DNA from 2 places in the Bacillus sp. SH7-1 genome. Region 2 is predicted to be linked to the other one. Evidence: riboswitches for the same ligand, from Rfam matches in the RefSeq annotation. Region 2 holds a riboswitch; the other holds the start of a gene.
The links. Region 2 has a riboswitch for cyclic di-AMP ahead of DN390_RS06175 (SipW-dependent-type signal peptide-containing protein). Riboswitches for the same ligand answer to the same signal wherever they lie in the genome.

Region 1: it holds a riboswitch for cyclic di-AMP, as region 2 does, so the genes downstream of both, DN390_RS20490 (APC family permease) here and DN390_RS06175 (SipW-dependent-type signal peptide-containing protein) in region 2, are expected to answer to the same signal.

What each region holds. Positions count from the first base shown of each region.
Region 1 is NZ_QNUD01000026.1:68,705-76,585, reverse strand. Features, by position in the region: gene DN390_RS20510 (Nramp family divalent metal transporter) at 1-1,050, opposite strand, end outside; gene trhO (oxygen-dependent tRNA uridine(34) hydroxylase TrhO) at 1,526-2,485, shown strand; gene DN390_RS20500 (hypothetical protein) at 2,743-4,218, opposite strand; gene panE (2-dehydropantoate 2-reductase) at 4,394-5,338, shown strand; gene DN390_RS31245 (hypothetical protein) at 5,394-5,522, opposite strand; cyclic di-AMP (ydaO/yuaA leader) riboswitch at 5,663-5,809, shown strand; gene DN390_RS20490 (APC family permease) at 5,954-7,780, shown strand.
Region 2 is NZ_QNUD01000006.1:108,397-116,277, forward strand. Features, by position in the region: gene DN390_RS06145 (MFS transporter) at 1-882, shown strand, start outside; gene kdpDN (KdpD-like non-kinase potassium sensor) at 905-2,059, opposite strand; gene kdpC (K(+)-transporting ATPase subunit C) at 2,116-2,697, opposite strand; gene kdpB (potassium-transporting ATPase subunit KdpB) at 2,714-4,804, opposite strand; gene kdpA (potassium-transporting ATPase subunit KdpA) at 4,818-6,485, opposite strand; gene kdpF (K(+)-transporting ATPase subunit F) at 6,505-6,585, opposite strand; gene DN390_RS06175 (SipW-dependent-type signal peptide-containing protein) at 6,582-6,686, opposite strand; cyclic di-AMP (ydaO/yuaA leader) riboswitch at 6,783-6,928, opposite strand; gene DN390_RS06180 (hypothetical protein) at 7,190-7,420, opposite strand; gene DN390_RS06185 (hypothetical protein) at 7,437-7,823, opposite strand.

The DNA.
Region 1 (7,881 bases), on a different contig from region 2:
AATAAATCGGCGTAAGTATAACGGAATATGCATTCGAATGAATCCTTGCATGATAATGTCACCAGACATTGTACCGACTGAGGAGCTAGATAAACCTGCTGATAAAAGTCCGATTCCAAATAAAGCAGCGGATGCAGGACCGACTAAGTTGCTAAATTGATTAAAAGCAACATCAAGATCTTCAACATGCAAGCCGTTTTTAAAGAATAGTGCAGCAGCAACAATTAACATGCTTGCATTAATTGCTCCAGCGATAACCATTGCGATAATGATATCAATAAACTCAAAGCGGAAAATCTTTTTCTTTTGTTCATCATTTGTTCCGACTACTCGGCGCTGCGTTAAAGCGGAATGTAAATATATTGCATGTGGCATAACTGTCGCGCCTAAAATACCAGCTGCTAATAAGATACTATCCACGCCTTGGAATTTTGGAATAAATAGCCCTGAAAGTAAAGGGCTTAATTCCGGTTTTGCGTAGAAAACTTGTACACCAAAAGCGATAACAACGATAAAAATCATCCCTGTTATAATAGCTTCTAATGGACGGAAACCTCTGCGTTGAAATTCAAGAATAATAAATGATCCGGCAGCTGTTATTAAAGCGGCTGGTAACATTGGAATCCCGAATAATAAGTACAATCCGAGTGCCGCTCCAATAAATTCAGCTAAATCTGTCGCCATAATAACGAGCTCCCCTTGAATCCATAAACCGATGGAAACAGGTTTTGGGAAGTTTTCTCGAGCGATTTCAGGAAGGTTTCTACCTGTAGCAATTCCTAATTTAGCGGATAAAGTTTGGATTAATACAGCCATTAAATTAGAAGCAAGAATTACCCAGAGTAATAAATATCCATATTGTGATCCAGCGGCAATATTTGTCGCGAAATTGCCAGGATCAATATAAGCGACGGAAGCGATAAAAGCAGGACCTAAGAATGGTAATAGTCTTTTTAAGCCTTTCGTTTGTCCGCTTAATGCTAAATGTGCGGATTGAACAGTTGTACTTTGAGAAGGGACTTGTTCATCTTTTGATATATCTTTATTCATAGTAGTTTTCCCCTTTAAAATGTTAACTTGATGAAATTATTGTAAGTATTCTTATTGTTTATTTCAATACATTTAAATGTACTAGGTGATATTTTTATTTGAACATAAATGTTTCCTTAGTGCAAATTATATGTCTTTATACAATGAATGGTGTGATGTTATAAAAAATTGGGAGTTTATGGCATGATGACGTGGGGAAACATAATGAATTAAAGGACTAATTTTGAAATTTATGTGAACATAAAGTCGATAATACAGCATATTAATTGATGGAATTGCATTTGTATGATATATAATATATTGGGATTACAACATAACCACAGTATTTTGGTGTGTAATCTTGTTTTTTATTTTTGTTAACTTATAGAAAATAGTATAAAGAGAAGAAAATGGATTCATTTTCTTATTATATATGTTTTGATATGAACGTTAACTTATACATGATTTTAAAATTTAGATAGGTGGTAGAAATACATTGGCAACTACAAAACCATATAGAGTATTACTATATTACATGTACACAACAATTGAAAACCCAGAAGAATTTGCGGCAGAGCATTTAGAATTTTGTAATTCACTTGAGTTAAAAGGAAGAATCCTTGTAGCTAAAGAAGGTATTAACGGAACTTGTTCTGGTACTGTAGAACAAACAGAGAAATACATGGAAGCAATGAACAACGATCCACGTTTTGACGGTATCGTATTTAAAATAGATGAAGAAGAAGGGCACGCATTCAAGAAAATGCACGTACGTCCTCGTCCAGAGTTAGTTACACTTCGTCTAGAAGATGACATTAATCCACACGAAATAACTGGGAAGTATTTAGAGCCAAAAGATTTTTATGAAGCAATGAAACAAGAAGATACAGTTATCATTGATGCACGAAATGATTATGAGTTTGATTTAGGACACTTTAAAGGTGCGATTAAACCGGATATTGAATCATTCCGTGAATTACCAGACTGGATTAGAGAAAATAAAGAAACACTTGAAGGTAAAAAGATTTTAACGTACTGTACAGGTGGAATTCGTTGTGAGAAGTTTTCTGGTTGGTTAGTTCGAGAAGGATATGAAGATGTAAGTCAGCTTCATGGCGGAATTGTAACATACGGAAAAGACCCAGAAGTACAAGGTGAGCTTTGGGATGGACAATGTTACGTGTTCGATGAGCGTATCGCTGTACCAGTAAACCAAAAAGAACATGTTATTGTTGGTAAAGACCACTTTACAGGTGAACCTTGTGAGCGCTATGTAAACTGTTCAAATCCAGAATGTAACAAGAAAATTTTATGTTCTGAAGAAAACGAAGCGAAGTATTTACGTGCATGTTCTCATGAATGCCGTGTAAGCCCACGTAACCGCTACGTAATACAACATGAATTAACTGAAGAACAAGTAGCTGCTGCGTTAGAGAAGATCGAAGCAGGGAAGTAAGTGGAATTCGTGTAATAAAAAAGGGTACTCCAAACTTTATGTTGGAGTACTCTTTTTATATTGTCCGGTTCAGCTTTTGGTCGGTTTCTGTCGGCAAGTCGATATATCTGGAAAATCGCCGATATATTTTGAGTTGCGCTGATATATTTAAAAAATCGCCGATATATTTCGAGATGCGCCGATATATCCGAAAAATCGCTGATAAAAATTTCATTTACTGTAGCGCACCACGTATTTCAATGTAAAAACAACCTTCTTTACTTCGTATCATCTTTCTCTCTCACAGCAGACAACACTGTTTGTTTTACCCATGCTTTTCTTCTTCTATGCTGTACACCCCATTGATATAACCCTTGCGCACCTAAAATAAGTGAAATGACGATGCCGCTAATTGCTATTAAAAGTGCGAAAAATTCAAGTGGCGACGATATTTTGTTTGAGTCGGTGTTTCTTAAAAGGTCAATCATAGTAAATCCTAACATTTGGCCCACTACAGAATAGAGCGTTAAAATTAATAATAAAAGGCTATCTTTTTTAGAGGCAACATTTTCTTGATATTTAAACAAACTATCAAGATTTTGTTTCGCGTTCGAGTATAGAACCTCAATATTAAAAAGTTTTCTTAAGCGGAAGAAAATATCTTCACTTTGTGATTGGGATACTAATTCTAAAGAAAAATAATTAGCAGTGAACGAATTGATTGAATAAATTAATTTCTCTATTTCATTAGTATCTTGTTCAATATTTAGCTCAGCATAGGCGTTTGCCATTTTTAATAAAACAATTTTATGGAATAGATTTAATAATAAAGCGTAATAAAATTCTCCGTACATTTGACTCGCAAGTTTAGCTATTGCATCGTCAGCTTCGTTTGTAATACATGTAAAAATATGTTCTTCCATTATGAAATAGCGATTGGGTGCCCATCTCTGGTAAGCGTGCAGCTTTAAATAATTATGAATATAAGGAAGGTTATTTGCACTTACATAAGCCTTGCCATCACTTGTTAATCCGGAAAGACTGGAAGTGCGATACACATCCACTTCATTTAGTTCTATATCTACTTTTATAGATAATAAAGTTTGAACGTACATTCTTTGGTCTTCAAAGAAAGGAAAGGTTTGAAAGTAAGAGCTTCTTAATCTCTTCTTCTCAAAGAAATCTGTTACGCCATGAAATAAATAACCAAAAATGAATCTTTCCACTTGGGAATACTTTTTTCCGTTACATTCAATACAAATAGTCTCAGTTGTATCATTTTTAGTTTCAAGTACACGGAAGCGAGCGGCGAATTCGATTGCTTCAGATAAAGTCATGTTTGGAGCAGTATTTACTTCTGTTCGAATTGTTAAGAAGCCAAGCTCATAAGGGCAAAGTGTTACATCAATAGAGTGTATCTTGAATGGAATTGAAATAAGGTTTGTTGTTAAATGTCCAGTTAAGTTAAGGTCCTTTGAATAACGTTGCAATCCTTTTTGATGCTCTGAATGAGGAAATAGAATTTTATTTGTAAATGAAAGATAGTATGCTTCCATATTTTGATGTGAAACTTGAAACTTTCCGTAGTATGTATTTTCATTTTCAAGATGGTCGAGTCGAAAAGGGCGAAAATCATTTTTTTGTAAGAAAGGGAACATATTTTGTTCGTACCCAGTTTTAAAAGAAAACGGGAATATAAATTGAAATATAGCTGTTGTTACATCTTTTTCTTCGATTGTTTGTATTGCCTCCATTTACATTGTTTCCTTTCCGTATATGCTATAAAAACAACATGCCCAAATTTATTTGAAAATAACCACTGTTTTATACTTGAGTAAGAATGAAAATTCAGCTTATTTAGCAGGGGACATGTATAATGTTATGTATACGAAAAGTTATAAATTTTTATTTTGAAAAGGGGGATGTAGTATGCGGATTTTAGTATTAGGAGCTGGTGGAGTCGGAGGTTTTTTTGGTGGCCGATTAGTTGAAAAGGGAGAAGATGTTACGTTTCTTGTTCGTAGTAAAAGGAAAAAACAATTGGAGGAAAGAGGGCTTGTAATTCGCAGTGTTAACGGGGATTTTTCCTTCCAACCGAAATTAATAACGAAAGAAGATAGAACTTCTCCATTTGATGTCATTTTATTTTCAACAAAAGCGTACCACTTAAACGAGGCAATTCAAGATTTGAAGCCGTTTGTAGGTGAAAATACTGTAATCATTCCATTGTTAAATGGTATCGCTCATTTATCACAATTACAAAAAGAATTCGGCGAGGAAAAAGTAATTGGCGGTTTATGCTTTATCGAGACGACGTTAAACGATCAAGGAGAAATTGTACAAACTAGCGCTGCCAACAGACTTGTGTATGGAGAAATTAAGTCTCAAGATTCAGAGAGAATAAAGCATATTTCTAAAGCATTTGCAGATACGAAATCTAGTTTTGTTTTAAGTGAAAGTATTACGCAAGATATGTGGCATAAATATTTATTTATTACTGTAATGTCAGGTGTGACAACATTAATGCGTGCACCAATAGGACCAATCCGTGAAAGCGAAGGTGGACGTGATTTTATACGAAGCTTATTTGAAGAATGCATGCAAATTATGAGATGTATTGGGGCACCAGTTAAGGCTGAGATTGCCAAGGAACATATGAAAACAATTGATAAAATATCATATGATATGAAGTCATCGATGCAGCGGGATATGGAAAAAGGTTCGTCTATTGAAGGGCAGCACTTACAAGGATATTTACTAGATGTAGCAGAACAATTTTCTATAGAAGCACCATTATTAGGAGCAGTATATCAAAATTTGAAAGTGTATGAAGAAATGACCTTAAACAGATTAGCAATAGAATTGGATGTATGAAAAAATAAAAAAGAAAGCAATATATAAGTGTATTGCTTTCTTTTTTTATGACAAATTATTTATTTCTTTTCGTTCTATCTGTCAAATTTATTTCCTGTTCACGTTTACCGTATAATTGATTAATCTCATTTGCTAACGCATCTAAATAGGAATCGGAAAAAATAGGCTTCTTTTCTTTAGACATATGGGTCTCCTTTATCGATTTTTTAGTATTCATTATGTATATTTACTGGCGGATTATGCGCAATCATTTTAAATTTTTTCTTTTTCAAAATTTTTGTTTACATTTTGAAAATAAAGGAGTATTATAATCCACAGTTTCAATTTTCTAAATCGCTGAAACCGCATGGTGCGGGGGACCCGTTCTTATGGATTAATACTTAATCCAATGGGGTGAATCCTTGAAAAAGGTAGGGCTACTCATAGGCCCGAATCCGACAGCTAACCTCGTAAGCGTTATATTGAGAAGGAAGGTGGAGCTTGTGCGACAAAAAATATAATGTCTACAAGTCTATTTCGTTATGGCTTGTAGACATTTTTTGTTTTCTGAAGAAATAGTTTATCCGCTGTAACTAGCAGAAAAGTTCGTACAAAATTATTGGAGAGTGGACAGCAGTGGTTTCATCTATTAAAAGATTTTTAATTGGAAGACCGTTAAAATCAACTGAGCTTGGAGAACAAAAGCTCAATAAAACGAAGGCGTTAGCAATTTTGTCTTCTGACGCTTTATCATCGGTTGCTTACGGTCCAGAGCAAATATTAATTGCTTTAGCAGGTCTTGGAGCAATCGCTTATTGGTATTCTATTCCGATAGCTGTTGGGGTATTAGTATTATTGACAGCCCTTATTTTATCTTATCGCCAAATTATTTTTGCTTATCCGCATGGCGGGGGCGCATATGTTGTATCAAAAGAAAATTTAGGAATGAATCCAGGCTTAATTGCTGGAGGATCTTTATTGGTCGATTATATTTTAACAGTTGCGGTAAGTGTGTCTGCAGGTACAGATGCGCTAACATCTGCTTTTCCTAGTTTACATGCACATAATGTAATCATTGCGATTATATTTGTTATATTTATTACTATTTTAAATTTAAGAGGGGTAACGGAATCAGCTTCCGTTTTAGCATATCCTGTTTATTTATTCGTTTTAGCACTATTTATATTAATTGGTGTAGGGATATATAATATTTTAACGGGACACGTTTCACCGACTTTACACACGCCAATTGGAACGCCGGTTGCAGGAATTAGTTTGTTTTTACTGTTACGAGCATTTGCATCGGGTAGTTCGGCTTTAACAGGTGTAGAGGCAATCTCTAACGCAATTCCAAACTTTAAGGATCCTGCACCTAACAATGCAGCGAAAACATTGCTTGCAATGGGAGCATTACTTGCAGTGTTATTTTCAGGGATTGTTTTCTTAGCTTATTATTACGGAATTACTCCAAGTAAAGAAGTAACAGTTGTTTCTCAAATTGCTGAACAAACATTTGGACGTAATTTCATGTACTATTTCATACAAGGTACAACAGCTTTAATATTAATCCTCGCTGCTAACACAGGATATTCTGCATTTCCGCTATTAGCAGTTAACCTTGCAAAAGATAAGTTTATACCGAGAATGTTTACGATTAGAGGAGACCGCCTAGGTTACTCAAACGGTATTATTATACTTGGAATCGCATCGATTATTTTAATTGTAGCTTTCCAAGGGCAAACAGAACATTTAATTCCGTTATATGCAGTAGGTGTATTTATTCCATTTACACTTTCTCAAACTGGAATGGTATTAAAATGGCTTCGTGAAAAACCTGAAGGATGGGCTTTGAGATTAACGGTTAATTTAATTGGTGCAGTTATTAGTTTTATCGTAATGAGCATGTTCTTTTTAACTAAATTTGCACAAGTTTGGTCAATCCTTATTTTCTTACCGGTCATTATCTTCTTGTTCCACCGAATTAAGAAGCATTACGATGCGGTAGGAGACCAATTAAGTTTAAAAACTTGTGAACGGATTGTTCCAATTGAAGGAAATGTAATTGTCGTTCCTGTAGCTGGTATGACACATGTAGTAGAAAATTCATTGAACTATGCGAAGTCTCTTTCTGCAGATCAAGTAATCGCGGTATATGTTGCTTTTGACAGAGAAGAGGAAAAGAAATTTGAAGAGAAATGGAAGAAGTGGCAACCTGAAGTAAGGCTTGTTACATTACATTCTCATTATAGAAGTATTATTCAGCCACTAACAAAGTTTATTGATACAGTACAGTATAAAGCGAGTGAATCAAATTACCGAGTTACGGTCGTTATACCACAGTTTATTCCGAAAAAAGGTTGGCATAACATTCTTCATAATCAATCTAGTTTACTCATTCGTGCTTATTTACTCTATAAAAGAAATGTTGTTATTACGACAGTTCCATATCATTTGAAAAAGTAAGAAGGTTTTTTAAGGATAGCTTTACGAAAGTGAAGCTATCCTTTTTGTGTATACGCTATGCATAATTGCATATGAGCCTAAAAGATATATTAATATAATTT
Region 2 (7,881 bases):
TTCTTTAGAACTGTTCAAGCTATAGGAATAGCGGCTATACCTGTAGTCGCAGCAACGATTATCGGCGATTTATTTGAAGGAAAAGAACGCGGAGAAGCAATGAGCCTTTATCAAATGTTACTTGCTCTCGCACCTGCGATTGGTCCCCTCATTGGTGGTTATCTCGGCAGTATAAATGGTCACTTATCCGTATTTCTGTTTTTATCTACGCTTGGCATTCTCTTATTAATTATAAATATCTCACTACTTCCAGAAACAAAACCAACTGTAATTAAGCAACCGCAAGCAAAAAAGAATTACTGGCGTATCTTAAAAAATACTACTGGATTTTCTATTACTCTTATTGGCTTTATTCAATTTTGTATTTACTTTTGCTTTCTCGTTTTTTTACCGAGTATTTTAACAAATTCATTTCATTTAACTGCAAGTGAAATTGGCCTTATGTTTGTACCGATGTCCCTTTCTATTATGTTAGGAAGTTATTGCTACAAGTTTTTGCAAAAGCGCCTCACAACAAAGCAAACTTTATTCATTACTAGTTTCTTCAATATTATATGTGTCACTTTATTCTCTTTCACATATAGCATCAACATTCCATTCATCATTATCGTTACCTCTTTATACGGTTTTAGTATGGGACTGTCTATGCCAACTCACACTACTTTATTAACGGAAGAATTCATACAAGAACGTGCAACTGCTATCGGTATGTACAACTTCATCCGCTATCTCGGTATGAGCACAGGACCACTTGTAGGTGGATTTCTTTTATTTAATCAAAACTACTTTTGGATTTTCTTCCTAGGTGCAATTATGTTTCTAATCATAATCTTATATGCGATGAAAATGCTACGCTTCCCCGCCACACAAAAAGTAAAATAGAGACCTACAGATGGTCTCTATTTTACGCTCGTTGATCCGCAACAATATGAATATCAATATGCTTCGTTTGTCTCATAATCTCATTTACAATCGAGCCTTTTCTTATTTCTTCCCACCTTGTTCTTGCCGATTGCCCCAATAAAATTTGCGTTACTTGTAATCTTTTCGCAACTTCAATAATAACATCTGCTGGCTTTCTCCCTTTCGCCTCTTCTAACACAAAACTTGCATCAAATTGATTCGTGAGCGACTTCCACTCTTCAATTGTTTGTTTTTTACCTGCTGAAAGAGAGTCTATATTTTCTCTTTCAACATTTAATACATACAATTCAGCGTTTAACCGATCAGCCATGCGCCATCCTCGTCTTATTAATTTCTCCGCTGTTGAGCTGTATTGTACACAAACAAGAATTTTTTCTTTTACGCCAATCGGTTCTATTACTGTTTGGCTAATTTTCTCGTCCATATCATCGGCAACTTCACGAAGTGACAATTCTCTTAGTGCCCCTAAATTATTGAGCGTAAAGAAATTTTGTAAGCTTTGTTGAATTTTTTCTTCCTTATATATCTTTCCATCTATTAATCTCTTCCTTAATACTTCCGGTGTTGCATCAACGAGCTGAATTTCATTTGCTTTTTGCAAAATAAAATCCGGAATACGTTCTCGCACTTTAACATTCGTAATTTGAGCTACAATGTCATGAACACTTTCTAAATGTTGAATATTAAACGCTGATAATACGGATATACCTCCATCTAGCAATTCCTGTACATCCATATAACGTTTCTTATTTTTAGATCCAGGAATATTACTATGCGCGAGTTCATCCACAACAACGACTTGCGGTGCACGTTTTATAATTCCTTCCACATCAAGTTCATAAAATACTTTTCCTTTATACTCTATTTCTTTTAAAGGAACTTTTTCTAAATTAGTAATTGCGTCTTCCGTCTCTTTTCTCCCGTGCGTTTCAATTAAACCAATTACAATATCCATACCGTCCTTTTTCATCTCTCTAGCATCAAGTAGCATTTTATAACTTTTCCCTACTCCTGGAGCAGCCCCCACGTACAGCTTTAACTTCCCGCGATTTTGCTGACGAATATATTCTAAATACTCTTCTGGTGTTCGCCTTTGAAAAGTTGGTTTATAGTCATCTGCATACAAAACATTCACAACCTTTCTTTTGAAACAACGCTACCTCAATCCGTTAGATTGAGGTAGCACTGTTACTATTTCATTAGTTTCTGTAATTCTAAATTTAACTTTAAGACGTTCACGCGATCTTCTCCAAATAAACCAAGTGCCGCGCCTTCCGTTTGATCTTTAATCAATTGATTTAGCATTTCTTTCGGAATATTCGTTATTTTAGAGATGCGCTCTACCTGCACGGAAGCTGCCTTCGGACTAATGTCAGGATCAAGCCCTGAACCTGAATTCGTCACTAAATCGATTGGCACTTCTTTAACTGGTACGGCCCGGTTTTGTTTCTTCCACTCTTCAATACTTTTCTCTACTCGTTTCTCTAAATCTGGATTAGACGGTGCATAGTTATTTGAACCAGATGCTTCTGCTTTATATTCAATACTAGAAACGCGCCCATGAAAATAACGTGGATCTGTGAAATTTTGACCGATTAATTTAGAACCAATCACTTCATTTTTATCATTATATATTAGACTTCCATCCGCATTATCCTTCATTACTGCTTGTGCAATACCAGTAACAATAAGCGGATATACAAGTCCGCACAACACTAAAAATGTAAAAGTAATACGGATGATTGGTGATAGTATACTTTGTTTCTTCGCCATCTCTTTCCCCTCTTCCTTATATAAACAAGCCGACAATCATATCAATTACTTTAATTCCAATGAACGGTACAATCACTCCGCCAAGCCCATAAATAAGTAGGTTTCGGCCAAGTAGTGCATTCGAACTCATCGGTTTATATGCGATACCTTTCATCGCCAATGGAATGAGTAATGGAATAATAACTGCATTAAATATTAATGCTGATAAAATCGCTGACAGTGGTGATGTTAGTTTCATAATGTTTAATGCTTCCATTTGCGGAATCGCAAGTGTAAACATCGCTGGAATGATTGCAAAATATTTTGCAATATCGTTTGCAATACTAAACGTCGTTAAAGCACCGCGTGTCATTAACAATTGCTTACCGATTCCTACTACCTCAATAATCTTCGTTGGATTCGAATCTAAATCAATCATATTCGCTGCTTCTTTCGCAGCTGTTGTACCACTATTCATCGCTAATCCAACGTCAGCCTGCGCTAATGCCGGCGCATCATTTGTACCATCACCTGTCATCGCTACGAGTTTTCCTTTATCTTGCTCTGCTTTAATAACCGCAATTTTATCTTCTGGTTTGCACTCAGCAACAAATTCATCTACTCCAGCTTCTTTTGCAATTGTTGCTGCTGTTAATGGGTTATCCCCTGTACACATAACCGTTTTAATCCCCATTTGGCGTAATTGTTCAAAACGTTCACGCATACCAGGTTTTACTGTATCCTTTAAATAAATTAAACCGTAAATACGATTATCCACTGCAACTACAAGTGGTGTTCCGCCCTCTTTTGAAATGAAATCTGCTTTTTGATTTACATCTTTCGGAATCGTTCCACCTTGTGACTGAACCCATTCAATTACGCTACCTACAGCACCTTTTCTCACTTTCGTTCCGTCCTGTAAATCAACACCACTCATTCTCGTTTCTGCTTTAAACGGAACAAACTCACCTTGTTCTGCAATTTCTCGATTATATGATATCGATTTCGTTTTTACATATTCAATAACCGATCGACCTTCTGGTGTTTCATCTAAAACTGAGCCAATTGCAGCCCACTTTCCAACTTGCTCAATCGTTTCATTTCCTACAGGTAATAATGTATGAGCCATTCGGTTCCCGAAAGTAATCGTACCCGTTTTATCTAAAATAATTGTATTAATATCGCCCGCAGCTTCTACTGCTTTACCCGACATTGCTAACACATTAAACTTTGTCACGCGGTCCATCCCGGCAATACCAATCGCTGATAATAATCCACCAATTGTCGTTGGAATTAAACAAACTAACAACGCTACAAGTACAGCTGTATCAATTTGAAATCCTAAATAATTTGTAAAAATCGGCAGCGTCACAACAACGATTAAGAAAATAAGCGTTAAACTCGTTAATACTGTATTTAAAGCAATCTCATTCGGCGTTTTTTGACGCGCAGCCCCTTCTACTAACGAAATCATTTTATCAATAAATGATTCACCAGGATTACTCGTAATGACAATCGTAATCTCGTCACTTACAACCATCGTTCCACCTGTCACGGAACAAAAATCACCGCCCGCTTCTTTTATTACAGGAGCTGATTCCCCTGTAATCGCAGATTCATCAACAGATGCTAATCCTTTTATGACTTCCCCATCACTTGGAATCATTTCTCCTTGTTTTACAATAACAACGTCACCTTTTCTAAGATCGGTTGCTGAAACTTGAGCGATGTCTCCATTTTCTTTTACAACATTTGCAAACACATCTTTCTTCGACTGTTTTAAAGAATCGGCTTGCGCTTTCCCCCGCCCTTCCGCTAACGCTTCTGCAAAGTTAGCAAATAAAACTGTAAATAATAGAATGAGAGAAACTGTTATATTAAACCATCCTGGTACACTACTGGAACTACTTGGAAGAAACGATAAAATGAACGTAATGATAAATCCAATTTCCACAACAAACATAATTGGATTCTTTATCATGACTTTCGGACTCAATTTCGCAAAGGATTGTTTCATCGCATGTGTCACGATATCACGATCCATCGTTTTCGCTTGTCTAACCTCATCTTCTACAGCATGTATTTGTGATTCATTTACTCTTTTTTCTTTTACTACTACCGGTCTCATCATTTACCCTCCATTACTTCAATGTAAGAAATTCTGCAATTGGACCAAGTACTAACATCGGGAAGAATGTTAATGCACCGACAATTACAATTGTTCCGATGAAAATGCCGCCAAATAAACTATTATCCGTACGGAACGTTCCGACTGTTTCTGGTACAACCGTCTTTTCTTTCAATGAAGCTGCCACAGCTAGCATTGTAATTAAACTGAAATAGCGACCTAAAAACATAACTAAACCAGTTGTAATATTCCAAAACGGTGTATTATCCGCTAATCCTTCAAATCCAGATCCGTTATTCGCAGCTGACGATGTATATTCATATACCACTTGCGTCAAACCGTGGAAACCGGAATGAGAAATAGCATCCGTTCCTAAACTTGTTGAAAGTGCTAATGCTGAAAATCCTAAAATAAGCAGTGGATGAAATAGTATCGTTACCGCAATTAATTTCATTTCCTTACCTTCAATTTTCTTACCTAAAAATTCTGGTGTCCGTCCAACCATCAATCCAGATATAAAGACTGCGATAATCGCATACATAATAATGTTCACAAAACCTGCTCCAACGCCGCCATATACTGTATTTAACATCATATTTACAAGTGGAACTAATCCACCAATTGGTGTTAACGTATCATGCATCGTATTAACAGCCCCTGTTTCAGCAGCTGTCGTTACAGTCGCATAAAGGGAAGAAAATACTGTTCCGAACCTTACTTCTTTTCCTTCTGTACTTCCTTGTATATGTTCAATACCCATTCCATTTAATGCCGGATTCCCGTTTAGTTCAGATGTCGTAATCGTTATAAACCCTAGTAAAAACACCATGAATAGTGAAACGAAAAGAATACGTCCTTGTTTTTTATTTCCTACCATTCGTCCGTACGTGAATGGTAGTGCTGTTGGCAATAACATCATAAGCATCATTTGCAAAATATTACTCATTTGCCCTGGATTTTCAAAAGGGTGCGTAGAGTTTGCTCCGAAAAATCCACCGCCGTTATTTCCAAGTTCCTTAATGGAAACAAATGATGCAACTGGCCCGCGTAATATATTTTGCTTTGCCCCATCGATTGTTTGTGCTGTAACTGCACCGTCTAACGTTTGTGGTACACCAAGTGCGACAAAGACTAGCGCCGCAATAAATGCGATAGGAAGAAATACTCTCGTTAACGCTCTTGTAAAATCAACGAAAAAGTTACCGAGTTCTTTTCCAGCGAGCCCTCTTATAAATGCCATAACGAGTGCTAATGTCGTTGCCGGTGCTGCAAACATTAAAAATGTAATCCCAATTAATTGTGATAAATACGATAAACCATTTTCACCGCTATAATGCTGTAAATTTGTATCAGCCATAAAACTAATTGCTGTATTAAAAGCGAGTGTGGGCTCCATTCCTTCAATGTGTGCTGGATTTAATGGCAATACTCCTTGTAGTCTGAAAATGAAATATACGACAACAATCATAAATCCATTTAATAAAACTAATGATAGTGCGTACTGTTTCCACGTTTGATTGTATTCTTTTACACCCGTAATTTTAAAAATAAGTTTTTCAAAAGGCCCGAATACTTGATCTAGCTTTTTGCTACCTTGAAAGGCTTTCTCTAAATAAATTCCCGTTGGCTTTGCCACAAGAATAAACAATAGCATTGTAATAACAACTGCGACCCAGATCATAATGAATGACTCCCCCTAATTAAAACTTTTCCGGATTTAATAATGCATACACTAAGTACACCGTAATTACTGCAACAATAACCGATAAGGCAATCGTCATGATTGCTTCCCTTCTTTCACAACTTTATCTGACCAACTTGCAAGACTTGCCATCGATGCGACTAACACAACAAAAATTCCGATCATTACAACATCTAACATAGCTATCCCTCTCCCTACTGTAAAAATTTACCATCAGATTATCAAAAAAAGAACACTAAGCTCTACTTAGTGTTCGAAATGAACAACACAAAGTAAACCTCCTCTCTAAACGCTTACGAGGTTAGCTGTCGGATTCGGGCCTAAAGAGTAGCCCTACTTTCAAAACTGAAAGATTCACCCCAAGTGACGATGCACAAAATTGGTTCCCCCGCTCCATTTCTGGAACTCAGCGATTTTAGGTTTTTTTGGAAATTTTATGAATGATTTATGAGAGTAAATATACTCCTCTATATTTAACTTGTAAAGAGGAAAATTACTGAAAATAAGAAAATATCCATCTATTTAAACGCTTACATTGAGTGTTATTAATATTCTTTCACCTGTTTTCTCGTCTTTTCTTTCTTTTTCACAGAAATAACCTTTTAAATACGAAATAAAAAGAGCGAATGACATGAAGTGCATAGCTTGTTGCACCTCGCATTCGCTCTTTTTTCATACACTATTTATTCTCCTCGTAAAAAAGCACGTAAATTTCTCCCGCGAATATAAACTTGTGACAATTCTGCATGTAACTGCTCATATTCGATAACATCTGTTTTTAAATATAAAGCGTCTTTTGACGGCAATATGATATAGGGCCTTGGAAAAATAGGATCGAGCACCACCAATTCTTGAACTCGATCTACTGATACCGCCCAACGATTTGCTATATCTCCTAGTAACAACACCTTCATCTTCTTTTCCTCCGCCCTATTCAAAAAATAAAAAAGAAATATTATCACAATTCGTAAACACGACAAATGTAGCTCCAATTGTTTCATAGAGCCTTGCTGGATATCGTTTATTCCTTGTAACAACAGTAATAGGTGCTTGAAAAGAAAAGCGGATGTGTTCTGTGAAGAAGCTAACGATTTGAAGCTCATCCCCTAGTAAAATCACCTTCTTAACACACTCACAAATACTAGTAAAATCCTGCTCCTTGCTACAACTATACGTCCAATCAAATCCACAATCCCTAACTTCAGCCGCTATCTCTTCATTTGCTGTAAAAATAATTAACTCATGTTGAAATGCTACTAAATCTCTTAAACTATTTACCTTGCTTTCTTCTCCAACACAAATAAGTGTTAGTTCCATGTACCTCATCCTCCTTAGCATAAAAGAACTCAAATATAGATTGATATTCCCCTATACT